3 regions of the Pantoea phytostimulans genome follow, and region 1 is predicted to be linked to each of the others. Evidence: predicted binding sites of a transcription regulator. Region 1 holds the regulator's gene; each other region holds the start of a gene.

The links. The regulator CRP, encoded in region 1, controls carbon source genes, mostly activating them, when cyclic AMP is high. The targets are predictions, from matches to a motif close to ATGTGANNNNNNTCACAT.
Region 2: ACF2G4_RS08795 (YfcZ/YiiS family protein) is a predicted target of CRP. The motif match lies at 2,652-2,669, and genes of this name have one in related genera.
Region 3: ACF2G4_RS15985 (YjcB family protein) is a predicted target of CRP. The motif match lies at 2,618-2,635, and genes of this name have one in related genera.

What each region holds. Positions count from the first base shown of each region.
Region 1 covers NZ_CP173698.1:2,703,964-2,711,771, reverse strand. The annotation lists gene ACF2G4_RS12735 (aspartate aminotransferase family protein) at 1-454, shown strand, start outside; gene ACF2G4_RS12730 (YccS/YhfK family putative transporter) at 472-2,547, opposite strand; gene crp (cAMP-activated global transcriptional regulator CRP) at 2,605-3,237, opposite strand; gene ACF2G4_RS12720 (OsmC family protein) at 3,540-3,944, shown strand; gene ACF2G4_RS12715 (phosphoribulokinase) at 4,099-4,968, opposite strand; gene ACF2G4_RS12710 (YheU family protein) at 5,030-5,248, opposite strand; gene ACF2G4_RS12705 (hydrolase) at 5,252-6,268, opposite strand; gene ACF2G4_RS12700 (LysE family translocator) at 6,328-6,930, shown strand; gene ACF2G4_RS12695 (LacI family DNA-binding transcriptional regulator) at 6,932-7,808, opposite strand, start outside.
Region 2 covers NZ_CP173698.1:1,899,779-1,907,586, reverse strand. The annotation lists gene ccmI (c-type cytochrome biogenesis protein CcmI) at 1-215, shown strand, start outside; gene mlaA (phospholipid-binding lipoprotein MlaA) at 251-1,018, shown strand; gene fadL (long-chain fatty acid transporter FadL) at 1,120-2,403, opposite strand; gene ACF2G4_RS08795 (YfcZ/YiiS family protein) at 2,762-3,058, shown strand; gene fadI (acetyl-CoA C-acyltransferase FadI) at 3,223-4,533, shown strand; gene fadJ (fatty acid oxidation complex subunit alpha FadJ) at 4,533-6,650, shown strand; gene sixA (phosphohistidine phosphatase SixA) at 6,851-7,333, shown strand; gene smrB (endonuclease SmrB) at 7,368-7,808, opposite strand, start outside.
Region 3 covers NZ_CP173698.1:3,417,488-3,425,295, forward strand. The annotation lists gene ACF2G4_RS15975 (polysaccharide biosynthesis C-terminal domain-containing protein) at 1-1,215, shown strand, start outside; gene ACF2G4_RS15980 (ATP-grasp fold amidoligase family protein) at 1,224-2,174, shown strand; gene ACF2G4_RS15985 (YjcB family protein) at 2,229-2,510, opposite strand; gene soxS (superoxide response transcriptional regulator SoxS) at 2,792-3,217, opposite strand; gene soxR (redox-sensitive transcriptional activator SoxR) at 3,318-3,803, shown strand; gene ACF2G4_RS16000 (glutathione S-transferase) at 3,844-4,509, shown strand; gene ACF2G4_RS16005 (NCS2 family permease) at 4,860-6,209, shown strand; gene ACF2G4_RS16010 (Na+/H+ antiporter) at 6,360-7,808, shown strand, end outside.

The sequences.
Region 1 (7,808 bases):
GTTGGGCGGCGGTTTTCCGGTAAGCGCGATGCTGACCACCAATGAAATCGCGTCGACCATGGCGCCGGGCGTGCATGGCACCACTTACGGCGGTAATCCGCTGGCGTGCGCCATTGCCGAAACTGCGTTGGACATCATCAACACACCGGAAGTCCTGGACGGGGTTGAAACGCGTCGTCAGCAATATGTTGAAGCGCTGAAGGCTATTGATGCGAAGCACGATCTGTTCTCAGATATTCGCGGTAAAGGTTTGCTGATTGGCGCGGCGCTGAAACCGCAGCACGCAGGCAAAGCGCGAGACATCCTGAATGCTGCCGCAACAGAAGGTTTAATGATTTTGGTGGCTGGCACCGACGTGATTCGTTTTGCGCCATCGCTGGTGATCGAGCCCGCCGATATTGAAGAAGGCATGATGCGTTTCGCCAAAGCGGTAGAAAAGGTGCTTAACGCGTAACGCCTTTTCTCCGTGAATTAGCTTTTCCGCAAATGCCTCACCAGCCAGCGACCGTGTTGCGGGCGCTGGCTCCAGGCCAAAGACGAGATGGTATGCATCACGCTCAGATGGGCCTGAATGCGTTTAACATGCTGCTCTAACACCGTAATCGGGCCTTCGTTGATGTTCTCTGCGGCTTCCAACACGTTGGTCTGAGAACTGTTCCCGTCATACTCCAGCCGCTGCTGACAACGCTGCAAGGCAATTTCACACGACTGCAAATAGCTCTCCGCCAGTGAAGGGGGCAACATGGTATGTTCACGCGCCAGAATGGTCATGGCGTTAATGTGTTCAACGATGAACTGACTGTGTGTCACCCACATGCGCATATCTTTTAAATATTGCGAATTAAAACCCGGCTCCTGCATCGCCTGATTGAGCGAGTTGAACAAGGCGTTATGTGCCTGATTAACCAGCACCCGCTGATAAGCCAGTTTTTCAGCCGATTGTTCAGGCCCCAGCAACATGCGCAGCGCATCCTGGTAAGTTTCCAGCGCATCATGCGCATTTTGACGCAATAAACCGCTCTGCCATTGTGGCCACAGCCACACCATACCGCCAAAGGCGATCAGGCAGCCCATTATGGTATCCATCAGGCGCGGCAGCAGAAATTGCGCGCCATTCAGTGACAGCAACTGCAACGAATAAACCGCTGTGACGGTAAAACCAATCGTTGCCCAACCATAAAACTGGCGAGTGAAGACATAACTGATAAAAGTAATGGCCAGCATGATCAACAGCACCAGCGATTCCGGGACGGCGAAGCGCAGCGTGGCGGCCGCAATCACCAATCCAGCAAAAGTACCCAGCGCACGGTGCTGAATACGAACCCGCGTGGCGCTGTAACTGTTCTGGCTGACGAACATAATGGTCATCAAAATCCAGTAGGGTTTGGGGATATTGAAAAACATCGCCAACGCGCTGCCAAACATTAGCATCACAGAAAACCGTCCGGCGGTGCGCAGTGCGGCGGATCTGAATCTTAGGTAGCTACGCAACGCAGACAGAAGCGGGAGGCGACGTTGGCGATCGGCCATTAAGTCACGTTGATAGAGCGGCTTTTGCGTACGTAACACGCGGGCGATGCGGTTGAAATGGTAAAGACAAAAATTGCCGACCGGGTTATCGGGATGCTGGCGCGTAATTTTTTCCAGTGCGCCCAGCTGCTTATCCATTGAGAAACGATCGGGAAGCTGGTGATAAAGGATATTGTCAGCTAAGACGCGCAGCCGTGCAGAAATGGTTTTAGCGTTCCAGCGGATCACCGCTTCGGCATGGCTTTGCTCAACCAGCTTTTGCACTTCTTCCGGCTGATGCAGACTGACCGAAATATGCTCCTGTAAATCCAACGCAACTTGAAAAGCCCGCTTCAGGCGTTTATGGGTTTCATCACCGTTGGCAGACAGCATATGCATCTGCTGATAGCAGATATTAATCAAATCCACTGCTTTTTGCTGACGCGCCAGCAGAGGTGGCAGCGCCTTTTCAGGATCGGTGAGTTGTGTCAGCAAGGTGTATTTCGCGTCGCAATAATTTGCCAGCTCGCGATAGACCAGACTCAGGCTTTCACGCATTGGTTGCTCTTTCCACAACCAAAACCAGAACCAGTTAAACAGGCCATACCACAGCGTACCGCCAATGTAGAGCAGCGGCGGAACCCAGACAGGCATGTGCCCCATCAGGCTTAAGGTGAAGATAGAGGCGATCAGCGCGCCGGGCAGTAAACGCCCGTGAAGTGGACTGATCTCACCCGTTACACCCAGCAAAAGCGGCACGACAAACAGAATCGCGGGCAGGGGAATGCCTTTCAGCGTGAGCCACTGAATAAGAAAGCTGCCAAGTGCAAACAGGCCGCCGCCAACGATCAGGCGTTTGAAGAAGCGCTTGTGGGGCGTATCAAGGCCAGCAATATTGCAGCAAGCGGGAACCAATGAGAACAGCAGACCTTTTTGCAGATCGCCAAACAGCCAGCCGAGCGCAACGGGCACGCAAAGGACCAGCGTTTGCCGCAGGGCATAATTGATCTCAGGATGATAAATGATTCGACGCCACATCAGCTCAGCGCAAATAATAACGGCGTGATGTTGCCATCACGCCGGGAGTGACAGGAATTAGCGGGTGCCGTAAACGACGATGGTTTTGCCGTGTGCTGAGATCAGGTTCTGATCCTCCAGCATCTTCAAAATACGGCCCACGGTTTCACGTGAACAACCAACAATTTGGCCAATTTCCTGACGAGTAATTTTAATTTGCATGCCGTCGGGATGCGTCATGGCGTCTGGCTGTTTGGCCAGATTAAGCAGTGTTTGTGCAATGCGTCCAGTCACGTCGAGGAAAGCGAGGTTACCCACTTTTTCTGACGTTACCTGTAAGCGACGCGCCATCTGCGACGACAGTCGCATCAAAATATCCGGGTTTACCTGAATCAACTGACGGAATTTCTTGTAAGAAATTTCCGCCACTTCGCACGCGGTTTTCGCACGTACCCAAGCGCTGCGTTCCTGACCTTCTTCAAACAGGCCAAGCTCGCCGATAAAATCGCCTTGATTCAGATAGGAGAGAATCATCTCTTTGCCTTCTTCATCTTTGATCAGAACCGCAACGGAACCTTTCACGATGTAGTAAAGCGTTTCAGCTTTTTCACCTTGGTGAATCAGCGTACTTTTGGATGGATATTTGTGAATATGGCAATGGGACAGGAACCATTCGAGTGTAGGGTCTGTTTGCGGTTTGCCGAGAACCATTCGCTATTATCCTCTGTTGTAATCGTGCCCAAAATACAGGGGACAGTTTCCCTGTCAGGCGATGAAAGCGTAAAGCATTTTCCATTTTGGAAATTATTCGGGCTGCATTTGGCGCAGTGCGCTTAATTCTTCCCGGCTCCGTCATCGAGTGACGAAAAATATTTTCAGCTCTGTTTGTAGCACAGCTTTTGCCGACTGTCTTGTGTTGTCTCGCTTCAGCAAAGTGCGGATTTCTCTGGATTGCTGTTTACCAGGTGAAAGCGTACTCTGGCGGCAAATCAGCATATTCTGGGAGCTAAATCATGCAGGCAAGAGTGAAATGGGTTGAAGGTCTAACGTTTCTTGGTGAATCCTCTTCTGGTCATCAGGTTTTGATGGACGGCAACGCCGGCGATAAAGCCCCTAGCCCAATGGAAATGGTGTTGATGGCAGCGGGCGGTTGCAGCGCGATTGATGTGGTCACCATTTTGCAGAAAGGCCGCAATGATGTAGTGGATTGCGAGGTGAAGCTGACGTCCGAACGTCGCGAAGAAGCGCCGCGTATTTTTACGCATATTAATTTGCACTTTATTGTCAGCGGCAAAGCGCTGGCTGACAAAGCGGTTGCACGTGCTGTCGATCTTTCGGCTGAGAAGTATTGCTCAGTCGCGATCATGTTGGGTAAAGGGGTAGAAATGACCCACAGCTATGAAGTGAAAGAACGGTAATTGCTGGAGGCCGACTCTCGGCCTCTCTATCCATCATTTTTCAAATTGCTGGTGCGTTGACTGCCCGCATTCACCGGTAACATCTACTTTAATCAGCTCATCAGGATTCATTCGTTGCCATCTTCCTGCGATTCGAATTATTTAGGGTAGATATTTATTCAATCCGCTTACCTTCCATTAATCGTTTTACCAATGGCCCCATAATCAACTCCATCGCTAATCCCATCTTGCCGCCCGGCACCACCAGCGTATTAATGTGCGAAATGAACGATCCCTGTAGCATCGCCAGCAGATAAGGAAAATCGATATCTTCCAACGCCTGAAAATGGATCACCACAAAGCTCTCATCCAGCGACGGAATGGTGCGTGCGGCAAACGGGTTTGACGTGTCTACGGTAGGAACGCGCTGGAAGTTAATATGCGTGCGGGAAAACTGTGGGGTAATGAAATTGATGTAATCCTCCATTGAACGCACCACTGAATCCATCACCGCTTCACGTGAATGCCCGCGCTCGCTGGTATCACGCACCAGCTTCTGAATCCATTCCAGATTCACAATCGGCACTACGCCAACCAGTAAATCGACGTTTTCAGCCACATTGTGTTGCGCTGTCATAACGCCGCCGTGCAGGCCTTCGTAAAATAAAATATCCGTATTCGACGGCAGCGGCTGCCAGGGTGTAAACGTGCCGGGCACTTGATTCCACGGCACCGCTTCATCATAGGTATGCAGATATTTGCGCGACTCACCCTGACCACTTTTACCGTATTCGATAAAAGAGTGTTCTAGCAGGCCGAAGTCATTGGCTTCGGGACCGAAATAGCTGACATGACGTCCAAGATCGCGCGCTTTGCGGATCGCCATGTCCATTTCCGGGCGGGTAAAGCGGTGAAAACTGTCGCCTTCAAGCTCTGCCGCGTGCAGATCCAGCTGCTGAAAAATCTTACGAAAGGCGAGGCTGGTGGTGGTGGTTCCGGCTCCGCTGGAGCCGGTCACCGCGATAATTGGATGCCGAGCAGACATAAAAAAACTCCCTGTGAGGTCGGGCGAAGAGCATTGTTAGCATGAATTTCTCGTTAGCGCATTAGCTGCGAAATTCATTGCGCGGCATGATATTTACCGTTTCATGCAGTTCAGACCACACCAGCACAACATCGCCACGCTCAAGCTGGCGGCGTACATCAGCAACTTTGTCTTCCAGACTGCGCTCATGCTCGCCGTAGTCGGTACCTTCTCGCAGGACAAAGGTTTCAATCAGATTTTCGAGTGTTTCGGGCGAAACATCTTGCCAGGGAATAATCACGGGTTAGCAATCCAAAAAAGGGGAAATCCATTGCGGCACGCGCTGTTCCAGCCACAGTTGCGGTTGACGCAGCGTACCACCGACAAAACCAACATGGCCGCCATGTGACGTCAGCTGATAAGTAATAGTGGCAGATAATTGTTCTTTGCGCGGTATCACTTCATCGCTCATAAACGGATCGTCTTTGGCATGAATGATCAGCAGCGGTTTACGCACCGCCTTTAATAAAGGCAAAGCACTGGCACGACGATAATAGTCGCTGGCATCCGTAAAGCCGTGGGCACGTGCGGTGATCGCATCATCAAAATCACGTAAACGGCGCAACGCCTTCAATTGAGTTAAATCCACCGGCAGCGTTTCCGGCCAGGCAAGCAGCTTGCGTTCAGCGTTTTTCTTGAGTTGAGCGAGCAGGTAATATTGATAGAAGCGTGAGAAACCTCGCTCCAGCCGGAGGCTACAGGGCTCAAGCATCAGTGGGGCCGAAACGATTACGCCTGCATCCAGTGCGGCCTCGTTGCCTTGTTGACCCAGCAGACAGCCCAGCATATTACCGCCAAGCGAGAAACCAACCGCCACGGTGGGAACATGGCCCCAGCGCGCGCGTAACCAGTGCAGGAAAAAGCTGGCGTCGCCGGTTTCACCGGAGTGATAAATACGGTTCAGGCGATTTGGCTCGCCACTGCAACCGCGAAAATGCATGACCACCGCCAGCCAACCGCGCGCCTGACACATCTGCATCAAACCATGTACATAAGGGCTGGTAAAACTCCCCTCAAGGCCATGAAACAGAACCACGCGCGGCTTGTGCTGCGCTTGCTGCGGATCTTCACTCCACGCCAGATCAACAAAATCGCCATCCGGCAGATCGAGCCGCTGCCAGTGTGGCTGCAACGTTACATGGCGTCTGAGCAGGCGCGGCAGCACGGTTTGCAGATGCGGGTTGCGTAAGCCCGCGGGTGCGTTAAAACGTTCATCTGCACTGCCAGTAAATTTCATGTCGTAAAGGCTTGTCTGTTCCATATCACACTGTTAGCTTCGATAGGTTTTTTGCTTGATGGGGTGAGGAGCACCCGATTTTCATGGAACTGAGCCTTTTTTTATCGATGTTGGGTTTTCTCTGGGTCGCCGCGATCACGCCAGGCCCTAATAATATGTTACTCACCGCCTCGGGCGCCAATTTTGGCTTTATGCGCACCATTCCGCTGATGATTGGCATCATGATCGGCATGCAGGTCATGTTACTGATGGTGGCGTTCGGTGTGGGCGGCCTGATCGTGCTTTATCCTTCACTGCATTTATTCCTTAAGATTGCCGGTAGCCTCTATCTATTGTGGCTGGCATGGAAGATTGCGACCGCAGCTTATGAAAAACTGGAAACCGATGATGCACCCGCAGCACCCATGCCATTTTGGCAGGGCGGATTATTACAGTTAATCAATCCCAAAGCCTGGTTAATGGCGTTGGGCGCGGTAGCCAGCTTTAGTCTGGCGGGCGAGGCGTACCGCCATTCCGTGATGGCAATTAGCCTTGGCATGTTCATTGTGAATTTGCTGTCAGGGGTAATCTGGATGGGGTTTGGCGCGATGATTGGCCGCATCCTTCGCAGCCGCCGGGCTTGGACAATTTTCAACGTGGCAATGGGCGCATTAACCGCAGCCTGCGTGCTGTTGATCTGGCATTGAGTTAACTGGAAGCGCGTTCAACGCGCTTCCAGGGCAACACTTCCCGAATAATCGGCGCACGTGGATGGCGAATTTTTTCCAGCAGCAGCTGCACGCTGCGCGCGCCGAGCTGATACATCGGCTGTTCGATAGTGGTCAACGGCGGATTCAGGCTGCTGGTAAAAGGAATACCGTCAAAGCCCACAACGGCTAAATCTTCGGGTATCCGAAACCCGGCTTCCAGCGCGGTATGAATCACGCCAACCGCTAATACGTCAGAAACGGCAAACACCGCATCCGGTGGTTCCGGCTTCGTCATCAGTTCGCGTAACGCTTTGCTACCCGCTTCGCAGGAGATATTTTCGGCATAGGCCACGCCCATCCAATCCAAACCCAGTTCTTCAATCGCCTGGCGATACCCTTTTTCACGATGATGTGAGTAGAGATAGCGCATATCGCCGTTTACCAGCCCGATGCGTTTACGTCCTTTGCCTGCCAGATAATGCACGGTGTCACGTGCGGCACCAAGATGATCGATGGTGACAGAAGAAGCCTGAATCAGCGGATCGAATTCCGAACACTGCACCCAAGGCGCATTGCCGATGATGGTGTTGAGATCTTGTAAACCTGCCGCCGCATCCATAGTAATCACGCCATCCACTACTTTCCCGGTCAGCAAGGCCAGATAGGCCGCTTCGCGCTGCAGCTGTGAAGCCGAATGACAGAGCAAAATATGATAACCGTGGATTTCAGCCTCAGCTTCAATCCCCTGAACTACCCGTGAACAGAAGGGATTAGTGATGTCAGAAATTAACACCATTAACATATGGCTTTGTGACGTACGCAGTTGGCGCGCTAACAAATTTGGCTGATAAGCGCTGGCGGAAATAGCTGATAAG
Region 2 (7,808 bases), 800 kb from region 1:
TAAGCCACTTCCCGTTATCGCTGACGCTGGATGACAGCAACGCTATGATGCCAGATCGCCTGCTTTCGGCGCAGCATCAGGTGCAAGTTCGAGTGCGTATTTCCCGCGATGGCAGTGCCAATCCGCAGTCAGGTGATTGGTTTGGTCTGAGCGAGAAAACACCTTGGGACGGTCATCAGAACATGGCTGTGGAGATTAATCAGCAGCAGCCCTGAAGCGATACATTTTTCATCCGCACAGGGAGATAAAAATGGTTTACCGCCTGACCAGTTTGGTTTTGGCCAGTGTACTTCTGGTGGGTTGTGCCAGTTCAAAGCCGGATAACAACGATGAGCCTGCGCAGCGCAGCGATCCGTTTGAAGGCTTTAACCGCACGATGTTTAACTTTAATTACAACGTGCTGGATCCTTACGTCTTACGCCCTGTTGCGGTTGCCTGGCGTGATTATGTGCCGGTGCCTGCGCGTACTGGATTAAGTAATTTCCTCGGTAACCTGGAAGAACCGGCTAGCATGGTCAACGCCATTTTGGTCGGCGAACCGCGCGATGCAGGCATTCACTTTACCCGCTTCTTTCTGAACAGCGTGTTAGGTTTGGGTGGATTCATTGACGTAGCGGGCAAGGCGAACCCGGCGTTGGCGCGTGAAGAGCCTCACCGTTTCGGGACGACATTGGGTCGTTACGGCGTAGGTTATGGCCCGTATGTTGAGTTACCCGCTTACGGCAGCTTCACTATCCGTCAGGATGGTGGTGACTATGTTGATACGCTTTATCCGCTGCTGGGTTGGCTAACCTGGCCAATGTCGATCGGTAAGTGGACGCTGGAAGGTATTGAGACGCGCGCGCAGTTGCTGGATTCCGATGCGATTCTCAAGCAGCAAAACGATCCTTATGCCTTTATTCGTAACGCTTATTTCCAGCGCCACGATTTCCTGGCAAACGGTGGCAAGCTGAAACCGCAAGAGAACCCAAATGCAGCAGCGATTCAAGACGATTTAGGTGACATTGATTCGCAATAGGTTTATTCGCACGCGATGAATTGACCGTAAACGGTATTAAACAAAAAGGCGACTTCATTGAGTCGCCTTTTTTGATCGCTTCTTTTGGATGAATAAAGGTATCAGAACTTATAGTTAAAGTTCGCACCATACAGCCAGGCTTTACCTGAAGAATTAAAGGTATATGGCCCTTCTTTAACCGTGACGTGTTGGCCGTGCATGTAGGAAATACCGACGTCAACCGAGGCATCTTCATTAAACGCGTAAGAAGTACCCGCGCTCAGCCACAGGCGATCTTGATCGGGGATGGAGATAGAACGCTTATCAGCCGGAACCGGGCTGTCATCAAAGGCGATACCGGTACGGAACGTCCAGTTCTCATCGTAGGTATAGGTTGTACCTAAAGCCAGGCGGTAGGCATCGCGGAAGCTCTCATCTTTATAAAAGAGGGTTTGACCGTTAGAGCCAGTGGCTTTCAACTCCTGGAATTGACTCCAGCTGGTATACGCCAGGCTGTAATGCACCGCCCACTGTGGCGCCACTTTATGCCAGCCCGAAAGCTCCCACATTTCAGGCAAATTCAAGGTTAACGCACCCGGAATCGTAGAGCCGCCTGTTGCGTAAGGCAGACCTAAATTACGCGCCTGATTCACAGCGTTGACGTAGGTTGGCAAGTCACTTTTGTAATCGCCATCAAAGTCGATTTTAACTTCTGAACGGTAGGTAAAGCCGAAGCGGTTATTTTGATCCACTTCATACAAAATACCGGCATTCCAGCCGTAACCCCATTCATCACCTTTCAGATGAGCAATTTGCGTATTTGCCGGCACGCCCAGCGCCGGGCCAGATTCACCGGCATAGCGTTCAATTTTCGCTTTGGCATAAACCGCATCAAAACCCACACCGAAGCTGAAGTGTTCATTTAAACGATACGCTGTACTGAGATTGAAATTGCCGGTCAACAAGTCCGTTTTACCGCCGTAAGCGCCTGCGGTGTAACCGTCATTGAATTCGGTCGCCAATCCATAATTGGAGGTTGCGGATGCGCCAATCCACCATTGATCGTTAATGGGTTGTACGTAATGAATATTCGGCACCCATTGATTAGGGGCAATATTATTCGCATCCAGGCTGCGTCCGCTTTGACTGGTACCGCTGATGTTTACATCAGGTGCTATATAGACTGCGCCAATTGAAAAAGCGGGGCGATCCATAAGTGCCATAGTGGCCGGATTACGGCTGGCTGATGCGGCGGTATCACCCATTGCGCCTTCGCCAGAATATGCGCGTCCTAAACCAATAGAAGAAAACTCATTTAATTGAAATCCAGCTGCGTAAACGTGTGAAGAGACGAGTGCTACTGCAGCCGCCACGGCTGACTTTGCAAACAGGTTTTTATGGTTCATGACCACAACCTCATGTGAATTATTATTTAACGCTGTAAATTCGCGTAACAAGGGTCGGCGGATTCCAGGGTCTGACATAAAACGCACTTATCAGACCAGTGCGGCAAGTATAGGTCTGACCTGTGTGTATGTTGCAATATTGTTTTTGAAATATTTCCAAATTGATCGATGGAATTTCGATCTACTTAACAAAACCAGAAATAACAGACGCAGCATAATCTCTCAAATTTGTTTTGGATCAAATTTTATTGTGATATTCGTCACTTAGCGAGACTGTCATGGCGCAAAGTATACCGAAGGCGTAAAATTTTGGGCGTAAAATCACGCAACTCGACGAATTAATCGTCAGGAGAAAACGATGACTGATGCCATTAAAAAATGTAGCGCAACCGAAACCGCAGCCTGCTGTTGTGTCGATGTCGGCACCGTCATGGATAACAGTGATTGCACCGCAACTTGGTCAGAATGGTTTTCGCAACGAGCTGATGCTGACAAAAAATTACAATATCTCAGCGATAAAGCACGTCAAATTGAATCAGAACCTTGTGACATTAATGCCCGTTTCACAGAAGAAGCAGGCGGCATAAAACTTGATATTGATTTTACTTTCTCCTGCCAGGCCGAAACCATGATTTTTCAACTCGGTTTGCGCTAATCCTCTCCAACGCCGCAACCTGTGCGGCGTTTTTCATTTTCGTGTTTCCCTTCGCAAATTTATCCTTTCCGTATTGGCGGCAGAACCGCTTGTGGTTAACACTGATGAGCAGGTCAGACCTCTTTTGGCAATGATGCCTCGGTCCCGATTCACAGGTGAAAACAATGAGTAAAGCGCAGTCATTGCTGACGCGTGATGGTGAGCGCATCGCCATAACCCACGGATTACGCACGCCTTTCTTACGCCAGGCCAGCGGCTTTCATGGCATTCCCGCTGTAGAATTAGGCCGCATGCTGATAAGCGAACTGATGGCGCGTAGCGAATTGCCGGTTGAAGTGATTGAGCAACTGGTGTTTGGCCAAGTGGTACAAATGCCGGAGGCGCCTAACATCGCCCGTGAAATCGTTCTTAGCAGCGGCTTAAGTGTTCATACCGATGCTTACAGTGTCAGCCGTGCTTGCGCGACCAGTTTTCAGGCAGTCGCTAACGTTACGGAAAGTTTGCTGGCGGGCACGATTTCGGCGGGCATTGCTGGCGGCGCAGATTCCTCGTCAGTGTTGCCAATTGGCGTGAGTAAAACCCTGGCGCGGGCGCTGGTGGATATGAACAAAGCGCGCAGCTTCTCGCAAAAATTGCAGATTCTGCGTCGCTTGCGTCCGCGTGATTTACTGCCAGTACCGCCTGCGGTAGCGGAATTTTCAACTGGGCTACGCATGGGTGACACAGCAGAGCAAATGGCAAAAAGCCATGGCATTACGCGTGAAGCACAAGATGCGCTAGCACTGAGATCGCATCAGCGCGCTGCAAAAGCCTGGCAATCAGGCGTGCTGAATCAAGAAGTGATGGCCGCTTTTGTGCCGCCGTGGAAAGCGCCGATTGATCAAGACAACACGGTGCGGATGGATGCCAAAGCAGAAGATTATGCACGTTTGCGTCCCGTCTTTGATCGTCAGCATGGCACAGTGACTGCGGCCAACAGTACGCCGCTTACCGATGGCGCTGCTGCGGTGGTTTTGATGCGAGAAGGGCGTGCGCGTGAGCTCTCGCTTAAACCGCTGGGCTATCTGCGCAGCTACGCGTTTACTGCCATTGATGTCTGGCAAGATATGTTACTCGGCCCAGCTTATGCTTCACCGCTGGCGCTGGATCGCGCCGGTATTACTCTGAATGATTTGACCCTGATAGATATGCACGAAGCCTTTGCCGCACAAACCTTAAGTAATTTGCAGATGTTCCGCGATGAGCGTTTCGCCCGTGACGTACTTAATCGTCCTCACGCCTTAGGCGAGGTCAATGAAGAACATTTCAACGTGCTCGGGGGGTCTATCGCGTATGGGCATCCTTTCGCTGCCACCGGCGCACGCATGATCACCCAAACCTTGCAGGAACTGCGGCGACGCGGTGGCGGCTTAGGCTTAGTGACCGCCTGTGCTGCGGGCGGATTAGGGGCGGCTATGGTTTTGGAGGTCGAATAATGGAACAGAACGCTTTTCATTTGCAGATGCGCCTCGACCACGTTGGCATTATCACTATCGATGTGCCTGGCGAAAAGATGAATACCCTAAAGGCAGAATTCGCTGCGCAGATAGCGGCCATTATTGGTGAGGCACGCCGCAATAAACAATTGGCAGGCTTGGTGCTGATCTCGGGTAAGTCAGACAACTTTATTGCGGGTGCAGACATTAGCATGATTGATCGCTGCCAGACGGCGCAGGAAGCCGAAGCGCTGGCGCGACAAGGCCAGGAAGTGATGGCATCCATCGCGGCGCTGCCTTTTCCTGTGGTGGCGGCGATTCATGGCGCGTGCCTGGGCGGCGGTCTTGAACTGGCGTTGGCCTGCGATGCGCGCATCTGTTCACTGGATGATAAAACCCGGCTGGGGCTGCCAGAAGTGCAGCTGGGTTTACTTCCCGGCTCAGGCGGAACACAGCGTCTGCCGCGTTTGATCGGCGTGCAACAGGCGCTGCCGCTGATGCTGACCGGTAAAACGTTGCGCGCTAAGCAAGCGCGTAAGCTTGGCGTGGTTGATGATGTTGTGCCGCAGGCGATCCTACTCGAAACCGCGATTGCACGTGTGAAGCAAGGCAAGAGCAATCACCGCATTTTGCCGATGCGCGATCGTTTGTTACAAGGGCCGCTTGCCCGCCAGGCGCTGTTTGCGCTAGCAAAACGCCAAACCGAAAGCAAAACGCACGGCAATTATCCTGCAGCAAAACGGATTATCGATGTCGTGCGAATCGGGCTGGAGCAGGGCAGCCGCGCCGGTCATGACGCTGAAGCGCAGGCTTTTAGCGAACTGGCAATGAGTCCCCAATCTGCGGCTCTGCGTAGCCTGTTTTTCGCGTCGACAGCGTTGAAAAAAGAGCGTGGCGGAGAGGCTGAAGCGCGGGTCATTCAGCGTGTTGGCGTATTAGGTGGCGGCTTGATGGGCGGCGGCATTGCAAGCGTCAGCGCTATCAACGCGGGTTTGCCGGTGCGTATCAAAGATATCAATCTTGCTGGCGTTAATCATGCCCTGCAAACCAGTTGGGAGCTGTTGAGCAACAAGGTAAAACGCCGCCATCTCAGCGCAGCGCAGCGCGATCAGCAGATGGCGCGTATTACCGGCGGCACCGATTATCAGGGCTTTTCGCAGCGTGATTTGGTGATCGAAGCAGTTTTCGAAGATCTGGCTTTAAAACAGCAAATGGTCAGCGAAGTTGAAGAGCATTGTCTGCCGCACACTATTTTTGCGTCAAACACGTCATCATTACCGATTGCTCATATTGCGGCTAACGCGCAGCGTCCCGAGAACGTTATCGGCCTGCACTATTTTAGCCCGGTGGACAAAATGCCGTTGGTTGAAGTGATTCCGCACGCAGCGACGTCTGAATACACGCTGGCCAGCACCGTGGCGCTGGCGCGCAAGCAAGGCAAAACTGCCATTGTGGTGGCCGATAAACCGGGTTTTTACGTTAACCGTATTTTAGCGCCCTATATAAATGAAGCGATGCGTTGCCTGCTTGAAGGTGAGCCGATTGATCATATTGATCGTGCGTTGGTGAAATTCGGTTTCCCCGTTGGGCCGATCCAGCTACTGGATGAAGTAGGCATCGATGTTGGCAGTAAAATCATCCCGATTTTGCAGCAGGCTTATGGCGAGCGTTTTGCGGCACCCGATGCTTTTGACGTTGTGTTAAAAGAGGGACGAAAAGGGCGCAAAAACGGCAAAGGTTTCTATTTATATGGCACGGATCGCAGACAGAAAAAGCCCGACACGTCGATCTATACCTTGTTGAAGGTAAAAGCGGCGGCAAAACTCGATGAAACACAGATCGCTGAACGCTGCGTAATGATGATGCTGAACGAAGCGGTGCGTTGTCTGGATGAACAGGTGATTCGCCTGCCACGCGATGGCGATATTGGTGCAGTATTTGGGATTGGATTTCCGCCGTTTTTGGGAGGGCCGTTTCGCTATCTCGACCAGCTTGGCGCAGCACACGTCCTGAACACATTAAACCGCCTTAAGCAACAATATGGCGAGCGATTTACCCCGTGTGAGGCGCTGGAAAAGGCAGCGCAACAGCAGCAGAAATTTTACATTTCTCTATAAAATGGAATAACCGCACCGATTCAGCGGGTTAGACCGGTGCCGCAAAAGTCTGCGGCACCGCACGGTTCTGAGATGTGCTTATTTAATAAACAACCGGTTGACTATACTGAAGCCATTAAGGTACAACACAGCGTTCATTCGCAGAATGAAGAGTCAGACGCTCAGCGTCGGGCGATGTCGACAAACTACAGCGGTGCTTTATGCAAGTTTTTATCATGCGTCACGGCGATGCAGCTCTGGAAGCAGCAAGCGATTCAGTCAGGCCTTTAACGCTTTGTGGATGTAATGAATCACGCCAAATGGCGAGCTGGCTCAACAGTCAAGCGCCAGACATTGAACGTGTTTTAGTAAGCCCTTATTTGCGCGCGGGGCAAACGCTCTCAACAGTTCGTGAAGCGTTGTCTCTGCCTGTCGAAGAGGACGTGTTACCTGAGTTGACGCCTGGCGGCGATCCGGGTTTGGTGGCGTGCTACTTACAGACGCTGGCAAATGAAGGCGTGAAATCAGCATTGGTGATTTCGCACTTGCCGTTGGTGGGTTATCTGGTTTCTGAACTCTGCCCGCAGGAAGCGCCGCCGATGTTCGCCACTTCTGCTATTGCCTGTGTGGATTTTGATGCCAGCCAGAGCGAAGGCAAATTAAAGTGGCAGGTCAGTCCGTCAAAACTGGCGAAAGCTATTTAATGCCCATGGGCCGAATGATCGGCCCAATCCCTTCTCAAGGTAGCTCGGGCGGTTGCCACTCTTCAATTTCAATCAATACCAGCAGCGCAGCATCGCCGCCGAACATCTTGGGTGCCTGATGAAAAGCCATGACAAACGGATGCTGAGCCAGCCATAACGGCGTTTGCTGTTTCAAAATATGCTTACCGTGGCCGGTCATCACACTGGCGCAAAACAGATGTTCTCGTCGACAGGCTGCAATCAATGCGCCTAATTCCTGCTTAGCCTGCTGCTGCGTTAAACCATGCAGATCGAGAAATATCTCTGGCGTATAGTCGCCACGCCGCAATTTTTTCAGTTCAAAATGGCTGACATCGGCACGTACATAGCGCGTTGCGCCTTCTGTCGACAGCAGCGGCTGGAATTCATCAGAGAAATAATGACTATTATCTGCCTGCTCGGAAAGCAGGCGTTTCGTGGGCACTTGGCGGGTTTT
Region 3 (7,808 bases), 710 kb from region 1:
GAGAAGCTCATCTCTGTGTTTGGCGTCATATTTGTGACTTCTTACGTGGCTAAATCGTTTGGCCCAACGGTGTTTGGTCAAATGGCCTTCTCAACCTCTTTATTTGCCATGGTGCAAACCATTGCAATATTTGGCACCGAAACCATTCTTTTTAAACGTGTGAGTAAAAATGCGTCAAAAGGCTTACGCCTGATGACGATCGCGCGCACCATGCGAATGGTTTTATTGTTGCTCACCTCAATACCTGTGCTGATTTGGGTCTGGTACAACATGCAGGAAAATTTCCTGGCATTTGCACTGGCCTCATTCGTGGCATCGGTTTTTGTCACTCAAGACACGTTCAGCGTTTATAACAATGCGCGGCTTGCCTCACGGTTAAATACCATCGCTAACGCCATTGGCATGGTGCTGAGTTTTACTATCAGTTTCATCATTGCCTGGCAGCGTCTGAATCCACTGTGGCTCACGCTTTCTATTGTGGCGGTGACGTTGGTGCCGTATTTCATCAAACGCTACAACTTTTATCGCGAACACCAGGATCTCATGCCGCCGCGTGAAAAGCGCGCTGCTTATTTGCGTTACTTAATGTACGCCGGCTTGCCGTTAGCCATCTCCAGCATCTTTATTTCTGTGCAGGTTAGAACGGCGCAGATGTTTCTGGCAGGGATTGTTTCAGCACGTGATCTTGGCTTGTTCGCTGCCGCCAACACAATTGCCGCTTCGTGGATTTTTATCCCCGTCGCGCTGATTACTTCCTGCTTTAGCGAGATCTTCAGGGAGCGCGGCGATGCAGCGATAAAATTAGCTGCACGGCTACACGGGTATGTCGTGGGTGTTTCATTGTTGATGTTGCTGATCATTGCGTTGTTCGGTGAGCAGATCATCATCGCTTTATACGGTAAAGAATACACACAATCAGGAAGCCTCATTACGTTGCTGTCGATTGCAACCAGCTTTTCGGCAATGGGGACTGTAGCGTATCGCTACATGGTAAAAGAAGGTGGGTTTAACTATTTGCTGAGGAAAATCATTTGTTTGATGGTCATCAGTGTGCCGCTTTCCTGGTGGCTAATCCAGGACTACGGCGTCATGGGGGCCGCGTGGAGCGTTTTCCTTTCAGAACTGTTGTCCCTTACCGTAATGAATTACTTCTTCAAAAACGGCGTCATTCAAAAGATTCAAGTTTCCTCACTCAATTACAAAACCTACAAATGAGGTCCGATATGCTCAAGTTGAAAGAAGAACTCAGAAGAAGTGTGCAGTATTTCATCAAGAAGATGCCTTGGTCCTATCAGGATCGCATCTACTACTTCCATAAGTTCAGAAAACTGCCCAATCTTCGTCAGCCTAAAGTGTTTAACGAAAAGGTGCTGTACCGCAAATTTATCTACGGCGATTACCAAAATTATGGTCGCTTGTCAGATAAGTTTAGCGTGCGCGAATTCATTGCCGAGAAGATTGGCAACGAATACCTGATCCCGTTGGTACACGAAACCACCGATCCGACCACGCTGAATAGTTTGCCTTGTTGGAAAGGAACGGTGATTAAACCGAACCACGCGTCTAACATGGTAGAAATTCTGTTGGAAGAACCGGACGCGTTGCGTAAGCAGCAAATCATCCATGATTGCTATCGCTGGCTGAAAACGGATTTTGCTAATGAAGCGCGTGAAATCCATTATCGCTACATCAAGCCCCGTATTTTGGTGGAGCAATACATCGGTGATGGAAAAAGTGCGCCGATTGATTACAAGTTTCATATGTTCAACAAGCGTGATGGCAAGTTTGAATATGTGCTGCAAGTCATCTACAACCGTTGTCAGCCGCTGTTATCCATGAATTTCTATGTGAATAACCTTAATGAGGCGTTTCACAAGATCCGTGATACCGGGCTGGATGTCACTAACATCATGCCGTCACTGCAACATGCGCTCGATATGAGCAAAAAGCTGGCCAGTGATTTCGACTATGTGCGTGTTGACTGGTATATCCATGAAGAGCGTATTTATTTTGGTGAATTGACGTTTACACCAGGCGCAGGTTTGGTGACAGGGTTAGATCGTGGACTCAATCAAATGATGGGAGACATGTGGATTCAAGATCGTCGCGGAACGCAGAGACCGGGCGTCACAGTGCAGGATGTTAATATCCCTGCCATGTTGAAGAAAATTTAAGAATACACAGCAATATAAAAAACCCCGCTTAGCGGGGTTTTTTATTGGAAAATTTTAAGGCATTGGCCATTCAGCAGGCGCTTGGCTCATCACCTGGATAAACACATCCTTAGAGATGGACATGAAATTGTGCACACTCTCCATAGTGAGTGTAATGCCCATTAAACCGGTGACAAACCAGCAGGTCATGCCCAAACCGATGCCGCCACACATGAATGCCATAACGTGATGGCTATCCTGACGAAGTTTGGTTTTCAAGGTGCTGGCAAAAAACATCATAACGGCGCTAAGTAATTCCCAACGCATAACGATAAGACTGGTGGTTAACGTAGCCATCGGCTCAACCTCAATAGATCAGTGATTATTCCTGACAATCTGCGGACATCACCGGCGGCGAAAAAGCGTGTCAGGTCGTGCTTTTCCGTCGTCAACCCAAGGTCATAATGTGACTTGGCTCACATTATATCACTCGATTTTATATTTTGAACAAAATTTGCAACTGGTATGGTACAAAAAATTTGATTGAAGTTTGAGCAGAAAGTGGCGGGGAAGAAAAGGTGAGGAAAAACAATTAAGAAGGCGCGCCCGCTTGGGGCGCACTGAAGGCGAAATCAAATTTAGCTAACGGGACAGCATTCGCCCGTGGTTCGTTGGGTAAAGCTGGCCATGCTTTCGCTGCAATCAAAGCTCAGCAGGCGAGGGCGCTGAATGGCCTGACGACGCATGGTGTGGCGATAAGCGGTTGGCGTTTGTGAAAACTGACGACGGAATACGCGTGAAAAAGTTTGCTGTGAGTCGTAGCCATATTGCATCGCGATATCAAATACGGGACGTTGCGTCAGGCTCAACGCTTCAGCCGCTAAGGTCAGGCGACGTTCACGAATATATCCACCCAGCGTTTGTTTCGTCACGGTACGGAACATACGCTGCAGATGCCATTTCGAATAACCTGATTTTGCTGCGACTTCATCAATAGACAAACTCTTGTCCAGATTTTGGTCAATCCAGTGTGTCAGGGAGTGAATGATCTCTTCTTGCATCATAGCCTCATCCTTCTGGTGATAATTCAATGCGGTATAGGAATTCGTTGTTCTGATGGGAAGCGAGTATAATTCCTCAAGTTAACTTGAGGTAAAGGTCCAAATGAAAAAAGATCGCAACTACCCAAAACCGGTTTTGACGCCGGGCGAAGTCGCACGACGCAGCGGCGTTGCTGTTTCTGCGCTGCATTTTTATGAAAACAAAGGGCTTATCTTCAGCACACGCAACGGCGGCAACCAGCGCCGTTATAGCCGAGACGTGCTGCGACGTGTGGCGATAATCAAGATTGCCCAGCGCATTGGTATTCCTCTGGCGACGGTGAGCGACAGTCTCGAACATATCCCTGCTAATAAACGTATGTCGACCCACGAATGGGATGCACTGACGCAACACTGGCGTGAGGAACTGGATAAACGTATCGAAACATTGACCCGCTTACGCAACGATCTGGATGGTTGCATCGGCTGCGGTTGTCTTTCGATGCGTGACTGCCCACTACGCAATCCAGGCGATCGGTTGGGAGAGCAAGGTTCGGGGGCGGTACTGCTTGATCCCGAGCAGGATGACAAACTGTCAGGGCGGGAGTGATGTCTATACTTGGCTGATAATCACCTAACAGGGAATCACGATGATCACCGTTCACCATCTTGAGCATTCGCGCTCGCATCGCGTGTTATGGCTGCTCGAAGAGCTGGAAATGCCTTATCAGATCAAACGCTATCAGCGCGAATCCACCATGCTTGCGCCTGAGGCGCTGAAAAAAATTCACCCTTTGGGTAAATCGCCAATCATTACTGACGAAAATCGCGTGGTTGCCGAATCGGGTGCCATCCTCGAATATCTCGAAAATAAATATGATGCCGAATATCGACTGAAACTCACTGATGAGGAAGAGGCGCTGCAATCTCGTTACTGGCTGCACTATGCCGAAGGTTCATTGATGCCATTGCTGGTAATGAAATTGATTTTTGCTCGACTCGGGCAAGCGCCGGTGCCTTGGCTATTGCGGCCGATTGGCGGCATGTTTGGTAAAGGCGTACAAAAAGCCTTTCTTGATAAACAGCTGAAGCCGCACATGCAAATGATTGAAAACCATCTCGTCGCGCATCCGTGGTTTGCAGGCAAGCGTTTCAGCATCGCGGATATTCAAATGAGTTTCCCGCTTTTGGCACTGAATCAGCGTGCCGGTTTGCAGCAGATGCCCGCGACGCAAAAGTGGCTGGAAACGGTGAAACAGCGCGCCGCCTGGCAACGCGCCATTCAGCAGGGCGGCGACATTAACCTGCAAGGCTGAATCCTTTTTTTGTTGCGTAATGCTTGCCGTTGCGCAACCTCTTATCCTCTTCATAAAATCCTGCAACTTCAAAGCGAAACGCGTGTTACGCAACAGAGCAAGTCTACGTCATACGCGATCCAGTGAAATCTTTATCCTGATTAATGACCATCAAGCAGTTGAAAATGTGCCAGCAAACGCCGGATAATCGTTTGCCTTTTTATTTGCCCATCTTTGAAGGGTCACTTATCTGCGGCAAGGTAAACGTTTGCCTTCTGTTTGACGCTGTTTGGCGCAAACAACTTACCCAGGGATTTCAGGGCGGCGGTCGCAGAGCGATCTACACAACAAAAACTCTTTGAGGCTCAATTATGTCAAACGAATCACGACCGGCCAGTGGAAAACTGGACGCCTGGTTCTCAATTTCTGTTCGTGGCAGCAGCGTTCGCCAGGAAATTCTGGCGGGGCTAACCACGTTTTTAGCCATGGTTTATTCGGTGATTGTCGTGCCAGGTATGCTGGGCAAAGCGGGCTTCTCGCCAACCGCTGTGTTCGTCGCGACCTGTCTGGTTGCCAGCTTTGGCTCCATCATTATGGGCTTGTGGGCTAACCTGCCGATGGCGATTGGCTGCGCCATTTCGTTAACCGCCTTTACCGCCTTTAGTCTGGTGCTGGGGCAGCAAATCAGCGTGCCGGTCGCGCTCGGTGCGGTATTCCTGATGGGCGTATTGTTTACGCTGATTTCCGTGACCGGTATCCGTTCATGGATTTTGCGCAATCTCCCGATGGGCGTTGCGCACGGTACCGGCGTCGGCATCGGGCTGTTTTTGCTGCTGATCGCGGCGGATGGCGTAGGTTTAGTGGTAAAAAACCCGGCTCCGGGTTTGCCGGTAGCGCTGGGTCATTTCAACTCTTTCCCGGTCATGATGTCACTGTTGGGATTGGGTGCGATTATTGGTCTTGAAAAGCGTAAGGTGCCGGGCGGCATTTTGCTGACCATTATTGCCATTTCGGTATTAGGGCTCATTTTCGATCCCGCGGTAAGTTATCAAGGTTTGTTTGCGCTGCCGAGCCTGGCTGATGCCAACGGTCAATCGCTGGTGTTTAGCCTCGATATCATGGGCGCCTTGCAGCCAGTCGTGTTACCTAGCGTGTTAGCGTTGGTGATGACAGCGGTATTTGATGCCACCGGCACCATCCGCGCAGTGGCTGGCCAGGCGAATCTGCTCGATAAAGACGGGCAGATCATCAACGGCGGTCGCGCTTTAACCACCGACTCGGTCAGCAGTCTGTTTGCTGGCTTAGTCGGCGCATCGCCAGCGGCGGTTTATATTGAGTCTGCGGCGGGCACGGCTGCAGGCGGTAAAACCGGTCTGACGGCAATTGTGGTAGGTTTGCTGTTCATGGTGATTCTGTTTATGTCGCCGCTGGCATACTTAGTCCCGGCGTATGCCACAGCGCCTGCGCTGATGTACGTTGGCCTGCTGATGCTGAGTAACGTCGCCAAAATCGACTTTACTGATTTTGTCGATGCGATGTCTGGCCTGCTGACGGCAGTCATTATTGTGCTGACCTGCAACATCGTCACCGGCATCATGCTCGGTTTTGCTGCGCTGGTAGTCGGACGCATTTTTGCTGGCGAATGGCGTAAATTGAATACAGGAACCGTGGTGATTGCGGTAGCCTTGGTGGCTTTTTACGCTGGTGGCTGGGCGATCTGACTGTAGAAGTGGGCGCGCAGGGGCGCGTCCGAGATTATTCTCTTTTTTTACCCCTTGTCGCACGTGTAGTAATCCCAGCAACCTTGGGTTTGTTTTACACTTTAGCGCTTACGACATTGCTTGAGAGACTTTAAGGCGCTTAAGGAAAGCATGGAAATCTTTTTTACTATTCTCATTATGACGCTGGTGGTCTCGCTTTCTGGCGTTGCTGCTCGCATTCTCCCTTTTCAAATACCGCTGCCATTAGTGCAGATCGCGGCCGGTGCGCTGCTTGCCTGGCCAACGTTTGGCCTGCATGTTGACTTCGATCCAGAACTGTTTTTAGTGCTGTTCATTCCGCCGCTGCTGTTTGCTGATGGATGGAAAACACCGATTAGCGAGTTCCTGCATCACGGTCGAGAAATTATTGGATTAGCGTTGGTGCTGGTTCTGATTACCGTGGTGGGAATTGGCTACCTGATTTACTGGCTGGTTCCCGGCATTCCACTGATTCCCGCCTTCGCGTTGGCGGCGGTGCTGTCACCAACCGATGCCGTTGCACTTTCAGGTATTGTCGGTGAAGGGCGTATCCCGAAAAAAATCATGTCGATTGTGCAGGGCGAAGCGTTGATGAACGACGCATCCGGTCTGGTGTCGCTCAAATTTGCTGTTGCCGTCGCCATGGGCACAATGGTCTTTACCTGGGGCGGTGCCAGCGTTGAGTTCCTCAAGGTTGCGGTAGGCGGTTTGGTTGCCGGTGTTGCAATCTGCTGGCTCTACGGAAAATCGCTGCGCCTGCTGAGCCGCTGGAGTGGTGATGATCCGGCTACACAAACGGTTCTGCTGCTGCTGCTGCCGTTCGCCTCTTACCTGATTGCTGAACATTTAGGTGTGTCTGGCATCCTGGCTGCGGTTGCTGCGGGTATGACCATTACGCGCTCTGGCATCATCCGTCAGGCTCCTTTGGCGATGCGCTTACGTGCTAACAGCGTCTGGCAGATGCTGGAATTCGTCTTTAACGGCATGGTATTCCTGATGCTTGGCCTGCAGTTGCCCGACATTCTGCAAACCTCCATCGACCAGGCTAACGCCGATCCTAATGTCGAGCTGTGGATGCTGTTTGCAGATATCGGGTTGGTCTATGTCTCGTTGATGGTGGTGCGCTTCGGCTGGTTATGGATCATGCAGCGCTTCAGTAAGCGCCTGTTGAAGAAAAAGCCGCTGGAGTTCTCCAACTACTCGTTTAAAGAGCTGCTGATTGCTTCATTCGCGGGTGTACGTGGTGCCATTACGCTGGCGGGTGTGTTATCTATTCCGCTGTTTCTCAGCAATGGCGACCCGTTCCCAGCCCGTTATGAACTGGTGTTTATCGCCACCGGTGTGATTCTGTTCTCGCTGCTGATTGGCGTGGTCATTCTGCCTATTCTGCTGCGTGGCTATGATGGTATCGATAAATCCAGTCATCGCCGTGAGTTGCAAAATGCCCGCGCGGTCATGGCCAGCGTGGCCATTGAGAGCCTACAGAAGATGGAGTCTCGTTTGGAAAATGAGACCACCGAGAACATCGATCCTGAACTGCTGAAAGAGGTCAGCTTGCGCGTGATTGGCAACTTGCGTCGT